One region of the Bordetella tumulicola genome, then DNA from elsewhere that is predicted to be linked to it. Evidence: predicted binding sites of a transcription regulator. Region 1 holds the regulator's gene; each other region holds the start of a gene.
The links. The regulator LexA, encoded in region 1, represses DNA repair genes until DNA is damaged. The targets are predictions, from matches to a motif close to ACTGTATNNNNATACAGT.
Positions count from the first base shown of each region.

Region 2: the regulator LexA is predicted to act here: its motif matches at 1,997-2,014, upstream of imuA (translesion DNA synthesis-associated protein ImuA).
Region 3: the regulator LexA is predicted to act here: its motif matches at 1,594-1,611, upstream of recA (recombinase RecA).

Region 1 is NZ_BAAGYU010000008.1:134,321-137,598, forward strand. Features, by position in the region: gene lon (endopeptidase La) at 1-1,285, shown strand, start outside; gene lexA (transcriptional repressor LexA) at 1,436-2,125, opposite strand; gene ACYVDM_RS15885 (amino acid aminotransferase) at 2,404-3,278, opposite strand, start outside.
Region 2 is NZ_BAAGYU010000007.1:224,548-227,825, forward strand. Features, by position in the region: gene ACYVDM_RS09465 (Y-family DNA polymerase) at 1-1,344, opposite strand, end outside; gene imuA (translesion DNA synthesis-associated protein ImuA) at 1,274-1,981, opposite strand; gene ypfH (esterase) at 2,082-2,786, shown strand; gene ACYVDM_RS09480 (PrpF domain-containing protein) at 2,802-3,278, opposite strand, start outside.
Region 3 is NZ_BAAGYU010000007.1:439,261-442,538, forward strand. Features, by position in the region: gene ACYVDM_RS10435 (sensor histidine kinase) at 1-728, opposite strand, end outside; gene ACYVDM_RS10440 (response regulator) at 706-1,395, opposite strand; gene recA (recombinase RecA) at 1,741-2,814, shown strand; gene recX (recombination regulator RecX) at 2,811-3,278, shown strand, end outside.

The sequences.
Region 1 (3,278 bases):
AATCCGTGGCCATCGCCGCACCTACATTGGTTCCATGCCAGGCAAGATCGTGCAAAACATGAGCAAGGTGGGCGTGCGCAACCCCTTGTTCCTGCTTGATGAAATCGACAAGCTGGGCATGGACTTCCGTGGTGATCCGGCATCGGCGTTGCTCGAGGTTCTTGATCCCGAACAAAACCACACGTTCCAGGATCACTACATCGAAGTCGACTTTGATTTGTCGGACGTCATGTTTGTGGCCACCAGCAACACGCTAAACATTCCGCCGGCGTTGCTGGATCGTATGGAAGTCATTCGCCTGTCGGGTTACACCGAAGACGAAAAAATCCATATCGCTCGCGACCATCTGCTGCCCAAGCTGATGAAAAACAATGGCGTCAAAGAAACCGAGCTCGTGGTCGATGATTCGGCCCTGCGCGATATCGTGCGTTACTACACCCGCGAGGCCGGCGTGCGTGCGCTGGAACGCGAAGCCGGCAAGATCTGCCGCAAGGTCGTGAAAGAAATGTTGGCGCAGGCCGATAAGGCCAAGGCGGATGGCAAAGCCGTTGTACCGCAAACTGAGCCCGTCAAGGTCGATGCCGAGAACCTCAGCAAATACCTGGGTGTGCGGCGCTACAGCTTCGGCATGGCCGAAAAGGACAACCAGGTCGGTCAAGTGACGGGCTTGGCCTGGACCGAAGTCGGGGGTGATCTGCTCACGATCGAAGTCGCCGACATGCCCGGCAAGGGCGTTATCCAGCGTACCGGTTCGCTGGGCGATGTGATGAAAGAGTCAGTCGAAGCGGCTCGCACCGTGGTGCGTTCCCGTGCACGCCGTCTGGGTTTCACGGACAGCGTGTTCGAAAAGCACGACATGCACGTTCACGTCCCCGAAGGCGCCACACCCAAGGACGGTCCGTCTGCAGGTATCGCCATCACGACCGCCATGGTCTCGGCTTTGTCGCGCATTCCCGTACGTGCCGATGTCGCAATGACAGGGGAAATCACCCTGCGCGGCGAGGTACTGCCGATTGGTGGCCTCAAGGAAAAACTGCTGGCGGCGCATCGTGGCGGCATCAAGATGGTGCTGATCCCCGAGGAAAACGTCAAAGATCTGGCAGAAATCCCGGATAGCGTCAAAAACCACCTCGAGATCGTGCCGGTACGGTGGATTGACAGAGTTCTTGAGCTCGCTCTGGAACGCTATCCCGAGCCGCTGGCCGACGACGAGACCCCCAAAGAACCTCTGGTCGCCAAGCCAGCCGAGTCGGCTGTGCCGGGTGATCCGATGTTCAAGCACTAAGTCAGCATGACCATGCTGTGCCCTTCGGGGCGCGGCAACAAAAATAGCGCCTCGATGGTTTCATCGGGGCGCCATTTTTTTAGGCCAGTAAGGCTCCATTAGGGGAAGGGTGAGCTGACTGCGTCAGCTCAGACCCTTGGTCTTTTTTCCTTAATGCAGCGCCTGCGTGCGAATCAGGCCCACCGCAATACCTTCCAGCGCGAACTCTTGGGTACCATCGACCAGGATGGGAGAGAAATCCGGATTTTCGGGCAGCAGCTCGATATGGCCCTTGCGATGCTGCAGCCGTTTGACGGTGACGTCGTCACCCAGGCGGGCCACAACGATCTGGCCATTGCGGGCTTCGCTGGCGCGTTTGACGGCAAGTAGATCGCCCTCGAGGATGCCGGCATCACGCATGCTCATGCCGCGGACTTTGAGCAAATAATCGGGCGTTTGGGCGAACAGGCCGGGATCGACGCCGACCTCGCGTTCAACGTGCTCCGCTGCCAGAATAGGGCTGCCAGCGGCGACACGGCCTACCAGGGGAAGCAAAAGCCGGCCCATGGCATCCGCAAAACTCGCTATCGAGGACGAACTGGCGTTGTCCCGGGAAGCCAGGGAGGTCGTCGCGGCCGTATCGGCGCTTTCGACCAGACGAATGCCGCGGGATGCGCCAGCTGTCAATTCGATCGCCCCTTTGCGGGCCAGGGCTTTGAGGTGATCCTCGGCGGCATTGGGGGAACGAAAGCCCAATGCCCGGGCAATTTCTGCGCGGGTAGGGGGAAAACCGGTACGTGCCACCGTTTGCCGGATGAGGTTCAAAATTTCCTGTTGGCGTTCGGTGAGTTTGCTAGCCATGGCAATAATCCGCTTTTGACTGTATGAATATACAGCATCAATTCTGGACGACCCTGCAAAAAAAAGCAAGTCGGGTTATGACAAACCTGTCCAGCGTAAATACGGCAGTGGCTTTGACAAAACAAAGCCTGGCGGGATGGAGCGTGGGCAACACCAGGCAGCACAACACCAGACAGAACAACGCAGGGTCCGAACGAAAAAAGGGGCCCGTCCTGGCGTCGGGGCCCCTGATTTCGCGCGAACCGTGCGCGTTTTATTGCCTTGTCTTCAGGTCTTGCTTACTTGATGACGGCGGCGATCGCTTTGGCCACGATCTCGATGTTGTGGCTGTTGAGAGCCGCCACGCAGATACGGCCGCTGGATACGGCGTAGATGCCGTGTTCCTCGCGCAGCACATCGACCTGGGCCGAGGTCAGACCCGAGTACGAGAACATGCCACGCTGTTGCAGCACAAAGCTAAAGTCCTGCGTAGCGCCCGCGGCCTTGATCTTTTCGACCAGTTGTTGGCGCATCAGGCGAATGCGGTCACGCATTCCGGCCAGCTCTTGTTCCCACAGGGTGTAGAGTTCGGGCGTGTTGAGCACTGAAGACACCACCGTGCCACCGTGCGTGGGCGGGTTGGAGTAGTTAGTGCGGATCACGCGCTTGAGTTGGCTCAGGACGCGCTTGGATTCGTCTTGGCTGCCTGCCACGACAGTCAAGGCGCCGACGCGTTCGCCATAGAGCGAGAACGACTTGGAGAACGACGAACTGATCAGCATGGTCAGGCCCAGATCGGCAAACAGACGCACCACGGAGGCGTCTTCTTGCAAGCCGGCGCCAAAGCCTTGGTAAGCGATGTCCAGGAAAGGCACCAGGTTGCGGGTCTTGACCACCTGGGCGATTTGTTCCCATTGCTCGGCAGTAGGATCCACGCCGGTGGGGTTGTGGCAGCACGCGTGCAGCACCACGATGGTTTGTTCAGGCGCGGCCTGCAACGAGGCCAGCATGCCCTGGAAGTCCAGGCCGTGTGTGGCGGCGTCGTAATAGGCGTAGGTGTCGACCGGGAAACCGGCACGCTCGAACAACGCACGATGGTTTTCCCAGCTAGGGTTGCTGATCAGCACCTTGGATTGGGGCAGTAGCTGGTGCAGAAAATCGGCGCCGATTTTCA
Region 2 (3,278 bases), on a different contig from region 1:
GCGTTCGGGGCCGCGTATCAGGCGCAGGGGCTGGCCTGCATAGACGGGACGATGCTGCTGGACTTGCAGCGGAACGGGGGGATCCAGCAACCAAAAGGGGCGATCCATCAGCGTGAACGGGTCATGATGGCTGAGATCGCGGGGGGGCCGGGACGGGACGTCCTGCGCAGCGCCCCAGTGGTTGGCTACCTCGGGGCGGTGATCGGCGATGGGTTGGGCTTGCAAGACGCGTTCGCGCCCCAGGCGGGCGCTAAGCAGATCCAGCAAGCGGGCGTGCTCGGTGGGCGAGCCACCTGGCTCGGGAAACAGGCTGGTGCTGGCCGCAGGCTGTTCGACGGTGTCGTCGACGTGCAGGGCCAGTGCAATCGCGGGGGCCTCGAGCGGCAGGCGGCCGAGTTTTTCACGCAGCAAACTCAGGAGGTGCGAGGGCTGCCAGGCTGGTTGGGCCAGATGGATGGGCAGGCGGGTCGGTGCGCGCGCGTGCCGGCCTCGTTCGTGCTCGAGTACCAGCGTGAAATGTTGAACCGCCAGGCGTCGGGCGGTCAGCCAGCCGCATAGGGGTTCGAGCAGGCGTTGCGCCCAGGCCAGGATGGCTTCGGCATGCGCGATGTAATCGGGCAACTCCAGGCGTTGCTGAAAACGCGCCGGCGGCTGGAGCCAGGCATGACATTCCGGCGCGATGCCATAGGCCGCGTCGAGCGAGCGGGGGAGCTCGGTGCCGCAGCGGCGTTGCAGGCCTGCGCGCGGCAGATGGCGCAGGTCGCTCAGGGTGCGGCATCCAATGCCGTGCAACCAGTCCAGGCGAGCCTGGGCGCTGGGCAGCAGGGCGCAAGGTATTGCATCAAGCACAGTGGTCATCGTGTCGATCTGCAAGACACGGCGTCGTGATCGAGCGCAAGATTGATGCGCGAGCAGCCAGGCTCCCTGAGCGGTGGGCGCCATGCCTGACCCAATATGCAGGCCCATGGCCTGTAACGTGGCAGTGATGCGTCGATGCAACTGACGAGGCCCCCCAAAATACGCCAGACTGGCGCCGACCTGTAGTAACAGCGTGTCGGGCTCGGCGATCGCGATGTCCGGCGTGTATTGCAGCAAGGCCAGCGCGGTTTCGTGCAGGAGATGTTGTTCGGCCACGAGATCCCGTGCGAGCAAAGGAACGTCGGGCGCGATCGCGGCGGCCCCGGCACGACGCATGCCCGCCTGGATGCCTGCCTTTGCCGCCGCTGGGGTCAGCGCGGCAATACGCGCCTGATCCAGGACGGCAAAGGCCGCATCACGAGACCAATGCGGGCGTGCGGCGTCGAGTGGCAGACAGCGCAGGAAGGCGGCGATCCAGAGGGGCATGATCAGGAGAAACAGTCTCGCGCGTACGGGCGGGCTCGAAATCTAGAAATAAGGGTTGCGTACAGGCCGGGCCACGCCGTTTCAGGATGTGCACAGACAAGCCGCCGGACGCGGGAGAGAGCGCCAGCCGCAGTGGGGCCGGAGACGCCTGCTGCGCGACCGTCGCGGGCCGTAGCACAAAGCACAGCGTGTCGGCCATCTGGGCCGCCAGATGCAGGCGGCGCAGGGATTCCGGGCGTACGTGAGGCAACCAGCACAGCAGCGCCCCGCAACTACCGTGTTTCAGGATTTGCTCGGTGGCCCACAAGGCATCAAGCGGACGTTCGGGCGCTACCCAGAGCAATTGACCTGGATTCAGGCGCCAGCCTTGCCAGCAGGCCAGGTGCGGGACGTGGGGCGGTTGCACCAGGGCGATGGGGTGACGGCTGTCGAGCTGGGCCAGCGCGGGTTGCAGCAGGCGGATTTCCCCAATGCCGGCGTGTGGCATCAGTAATTCAATCAAGGCGCCCGCGGGCCAACCGCCATCCGGTAACTGGGCGGACAGCGCCGCATAGCCTGTAGGAATGCCACGGCGGGCACTGCGCGCCAATTGGGTGGCACGCCATAGGGCGGGGTGGATGAGTTCTGGGGACAGCATGATTAATCTCTATTTACTGTACAAATATACAGTATTTTGGATGGGGATTTACAATGACGATTTGGGGGTACGATTGCGCCCCGATATGCCGGAGTCCCCGATGACAGACCTTGCCACCCTTGAATTTCTGCCCGACGAGGGCACCGAGATCAAGCAACTCTTTATCCTGCTGCACGGCGTGGGCGGCACACCGCACACGCTGGCGTCGCTGATTCAGGCATTGCGTACAGCGTTTCCGGCCTCCGCGATTCTGGCGCCGGCGGGTTTTGAACGCTATGACGGCGGAGGAAATGGGCGTCAATGGTTCTCGGTGCGCGGCGTCGACGAAGACAACCGCGCCGAGCGGGTGGCCCAGGCATTGCCGCCGCTAGTCGATTACGTGCGGGCGGCACAGGCCAGGTTTGGCCTATTACAGTCCGACACCGCATTAGCCGGTTTTTCCCAGGGCGCGATCATGGCGCTCGAGGCGGTACAAGCGCATGATGGTCTGGCCGGGCGTGTTCTGGCATTTTCGGGCCGCTATGCGCGGTTACCCAAAGTACCGCCGCAATACACCACCATCCACCTGTTGCACGGGGCGAATGATACGGTGATGAATGTGACGTATGCGCAAACCGCACAGGCCTGGCTTGACTCTCTGCATGGCGATTGCACCATCGACGTAGCGAATCACGTCGGGCACGAGTTGCATCCGGCCTTGGTGCAGTGTGCGATCGAACGCCTGCAAACCTGTGTCCCGCTGCGCAGTTGGGAAGCCGCGCTGGGGTTGAATCAGGCGCCGTCAAAAGGCGAGACGCTGCATTGATTCGTCATGCTTGAGTCAGGCGTCTAATGCGAGTTGAAGAAGCGCATCGCGCAATGCGTCGGTGGCCCGATAGAGGGGGACATGGCCCTTAAGCAGGACTTGTGCTGACCTTCTGTATGCGACTTTCGAGATTTTTAGCGTTTTACCATCACGTTGTGCGACAACGGTGGCATCGAGCGTGCCAGCCGGATTTTCGATGCTGATCACGGCATTGCAAGTTTGATCCGCTACCGTTGGTAAGCCTGTTGCGACTTCGGCGGCCACGCTGCCTTTAATCAAGCAGGCTGCGGCCAAGCAACAGCCTCCTGATACGGCCATCGAAGCATGCCCCGTCTGAGGAGTGAAGTACCTCGTCGACAAGGTGCCGCCATTCGCTGGTGATCCGACGATGCATACTTTGGGAATGGTTTCGCTAGCCGCGATGTCTGTCTCACTCATCAGAGTGCCGTCGCGGCGACGCAACTGCATCAGCATGCCAGCTTGAATCCAGAC
Region 3 (3,278 bases), on a different contig from region 1:
ATGGGAGAGAGATCGTCAGGGCGGCGTGCCCGTAGGCGTTGCTGCAAGGCGTTGAGCGGTGCCACGCCGCGCGACAGGCCAAACCAGACCAGCAAGACTGCCACGGGCAGCACAATAAACTGCGGAATGATCACGCCTTTGATGATGTCGTTGGCGAGTTCCGTGCGCTTTTCCATGGTTTCCGCAACCACCAGAAAGACTGGCTGGGTTTGCGGGATATGCAAGTCGACCCAGGTGTAGGCCAGACGCACGTCAAATCCTCGCAAGGTATTCTCGGTATAGAGCACGGTACCGGGCTGTGGCGGGCCCAGGTCGGGGGGCAAGGGCAGGCTGCTGTCCCCACCCAGGACTTCGCCGTGGCTGCCCTGAATCAGCCAGAATATGCTGTCCGTTTCACCCGGATGCAGCACATCGCGGATGGAGTCATTCAGACGGAGGACAGCCCGCCCGTCCTGCGCGTGGATATGCCGTGACAGCGTGTGCAGGGTTTGCGCCAGGGTGCCGTCGTACGGAACGTTGGCAATGTTTTGTGCAACGACATAGGTGATGGCCACGCTCATTGGCCACAACAAAAACAGGGGGGCGAGCATCCAGTCCAGGATCTCGCCCAGCAAAGATCGTTGCGGCGGCGCGAAGCTTGGACCTTTGGCCCCGCCGCGCATTGCGTCCAGGGCTTCCTGGTTGAGGGCTTCGTGAGCGACCGACTCAGTGGGTGAGGTGGCTGGCACCTTGGTCTCGTTCGAGGCAATAGCCCAGGCCGCGCACGGTGATGATTTTGACCCCGCTGGGTTCGAGTTTTTTGCGCAGGCGATGCACATAAACCTCGATGGCGTTGGTGCTGACCTCTTCGCCCCACTCGCATAAATGATCGACCAACTGGGTCTTGCTGACCATGCGGCCGCTGCGGGTCAAGAGGATTTCCAGCAGACTGACTTCGCGGGCAGACAAATCCAGCGTCTGATCATCCACCAGCGCCACGCGACCCGTCTGGTCGAACATCAGGCGGCCGTGACGCAAGAGCGTGGCGCCGCCGCCCGCACCGCGTCGGGTCAGGGCGCGGACCCGGGCTTCGAGTTCTGATAGGGCAAAGGGTTTGGCCATGTAATCGTCGGCACCCAGATCCAGACCCTTGACGCGTTGTTCGACGCTATCGGCCGCCGTCAGGATCAAAACCGGCAGGACCGAGTTGCGGGCCCGCAAGCGGCGTAATACCTCGAGCCCGGTCAATTGGGGCAGGCCCAAGTCCAGAATGAGCAGATCAAAAGGCTGGGCAGCCAGGGCGGAGTCAGCGGCTGTTCCGTCACTCACCGCGTCAACGGCGTAGCCGTTTTGGCGGAGTGAACGAGAGAGGCCGTCGGCCAGAATGCTGTCGTCTTCGGCGATAAGGATGCGCATGCGTAGGAAGCGGGGGCAGGCCGTTGGAATGGCACGACACTATTGCGGTCGCCGTGTGGGAGCATTCTGGCACAGCCCGGGACAATTGCCCAGCCAGGGAATTCCTGGGAAATCCGGTCTATGCTTAGAGAAAATGGTCCGCCCTACAGAGCGGGGAATCCCCCGTCGGGGCCCTGATACCCTACAGAAATTTGGCATACTGGGTTTATATACAGTACAATCCGATGCAATAATCGCCGCTCTGGCACGGAGCGCGCCGCATTGTGGCATTGTCACTGTTGCTGCGCAGCACGCCTTCGCGTCATACCCTTACAGCGTCAACCTCATTTATCCACGGGACACCACATGGACGATAAAACCAGCAAAGCAGCCGCCTCGGAAAAGGCCAAGGCGCTGGCCGCCGCGCTTTCGCAAATCGAAAAGCAGTTTGGCAAGGGCTCGATCATGCGTTATGGCGATAACGCGGTTGAACATGACATTCAGGTCGTGTCGACTGGCTCGCTGGGACTCGATATCGCACTGGGCATTGGCGGCCTGCCACGGGGACGGGTGATTGAAATCTACGGCCCTGAGTCGTCGGGCAAGACCACGCTTACCCTGCAAGTCATCGCCGAAATGCAGAAAGTCGGCGGCACGTGCGCATTCGTCGATGCCGAGCATGCGCTCGACGTGCAGTATGCATCCAAGCTGGGTGTCAATCTGACCGATCTGCTCATCTCGCAGCCCGATACCGGCGAGCAGGCCCTGGAAATCACTGACGCCCTGGTGCGTTCGGGCTCGGTCGACCTGATCGTGATCGACTCCGTGGCGGCCTTGGTGCCCAAGGCCGAAATCGAAGGCGAAATGGGCGATTCCTTGCCCGGTTTGCAGGCTCGCCTGATGAGCCAGGCGCTGCGCAAGCTCACCGCCTCGATCAAGCGTACCAACTGCATGGTCATCTTCATCAACCAGATCCGGATGAAGATCGGTGTGATGTTCGGCAACCCGGAAACCACCACGGGCGGCAATGCACTGAAGTTCTATGCATCCGTGCGTTTGGATATCCGTCGCATCGGTTCCATTAAAAAAGCCGAAGAGGTCGTCGGTAACGAAACCCGGGTCAAGGTCGTCAAAAACAAGGTGTCCCCGCCGTTCAAGCAAGCCGAGTTCGACATCATGTATGGCGCAGGCATTTCACGCGAGGGCGAGATCATCGACCTGGGCGTGCAAGCCGGTGTGGTTGATAAATCGGGTGCCTGGTACAGCTACAGCGGTACGCGCATTGGCCAGGGCAAGGACAACGTGCGCGAGTACCTGAAGCAGAACCCCCAGATCGCCATCGAGATCGAGAACAAGGTGCGCGAGAACCACAGTATCGTCAGTCGTGCTGCGACCTTCCCACCTAGCGAGGCCGAAGCCGAGGCCGATAGCGAAGCATGATTGGTCGGTCCGGTTCTTCATGGTCGCAGCGGGGCTCGGACAAGTCCGAGCCTGATGATGGCGGCTTTGAAACGCTGGGCAAGCCCAAGCCGCGCGGCCCTAGCCTAAAGGCCCGCGCAGTGGGCTATCTGTCACGACGGGAGTACGCGCGCAACGAGCTCGCGCGCAAGCTTCAGCCTTATGCTGAGGATGCCTCCGAGATTGACCCCGTGCTTGATGCCCTGGAAAAAGAAGGGTGGCTGTCTACGGAGCGCTTTGCGCACAGCCTGGTACATCGTCGCGCCTCACGGCAGGGCGCGGCGCGCATTGTCCAAGAGTTACGCCAGCACGGTGTCGCCGAAGATCAAGTCGCGCAGTTGCGCGATGATCTGCGCGCTTCCGAATATCAGCGCGCCCAGGAGGTCTGGCGCAAGCGCTACGGCGTCAAGCCCGCAGACCGTGCCGAATACGCCAAGCAGGCTCGT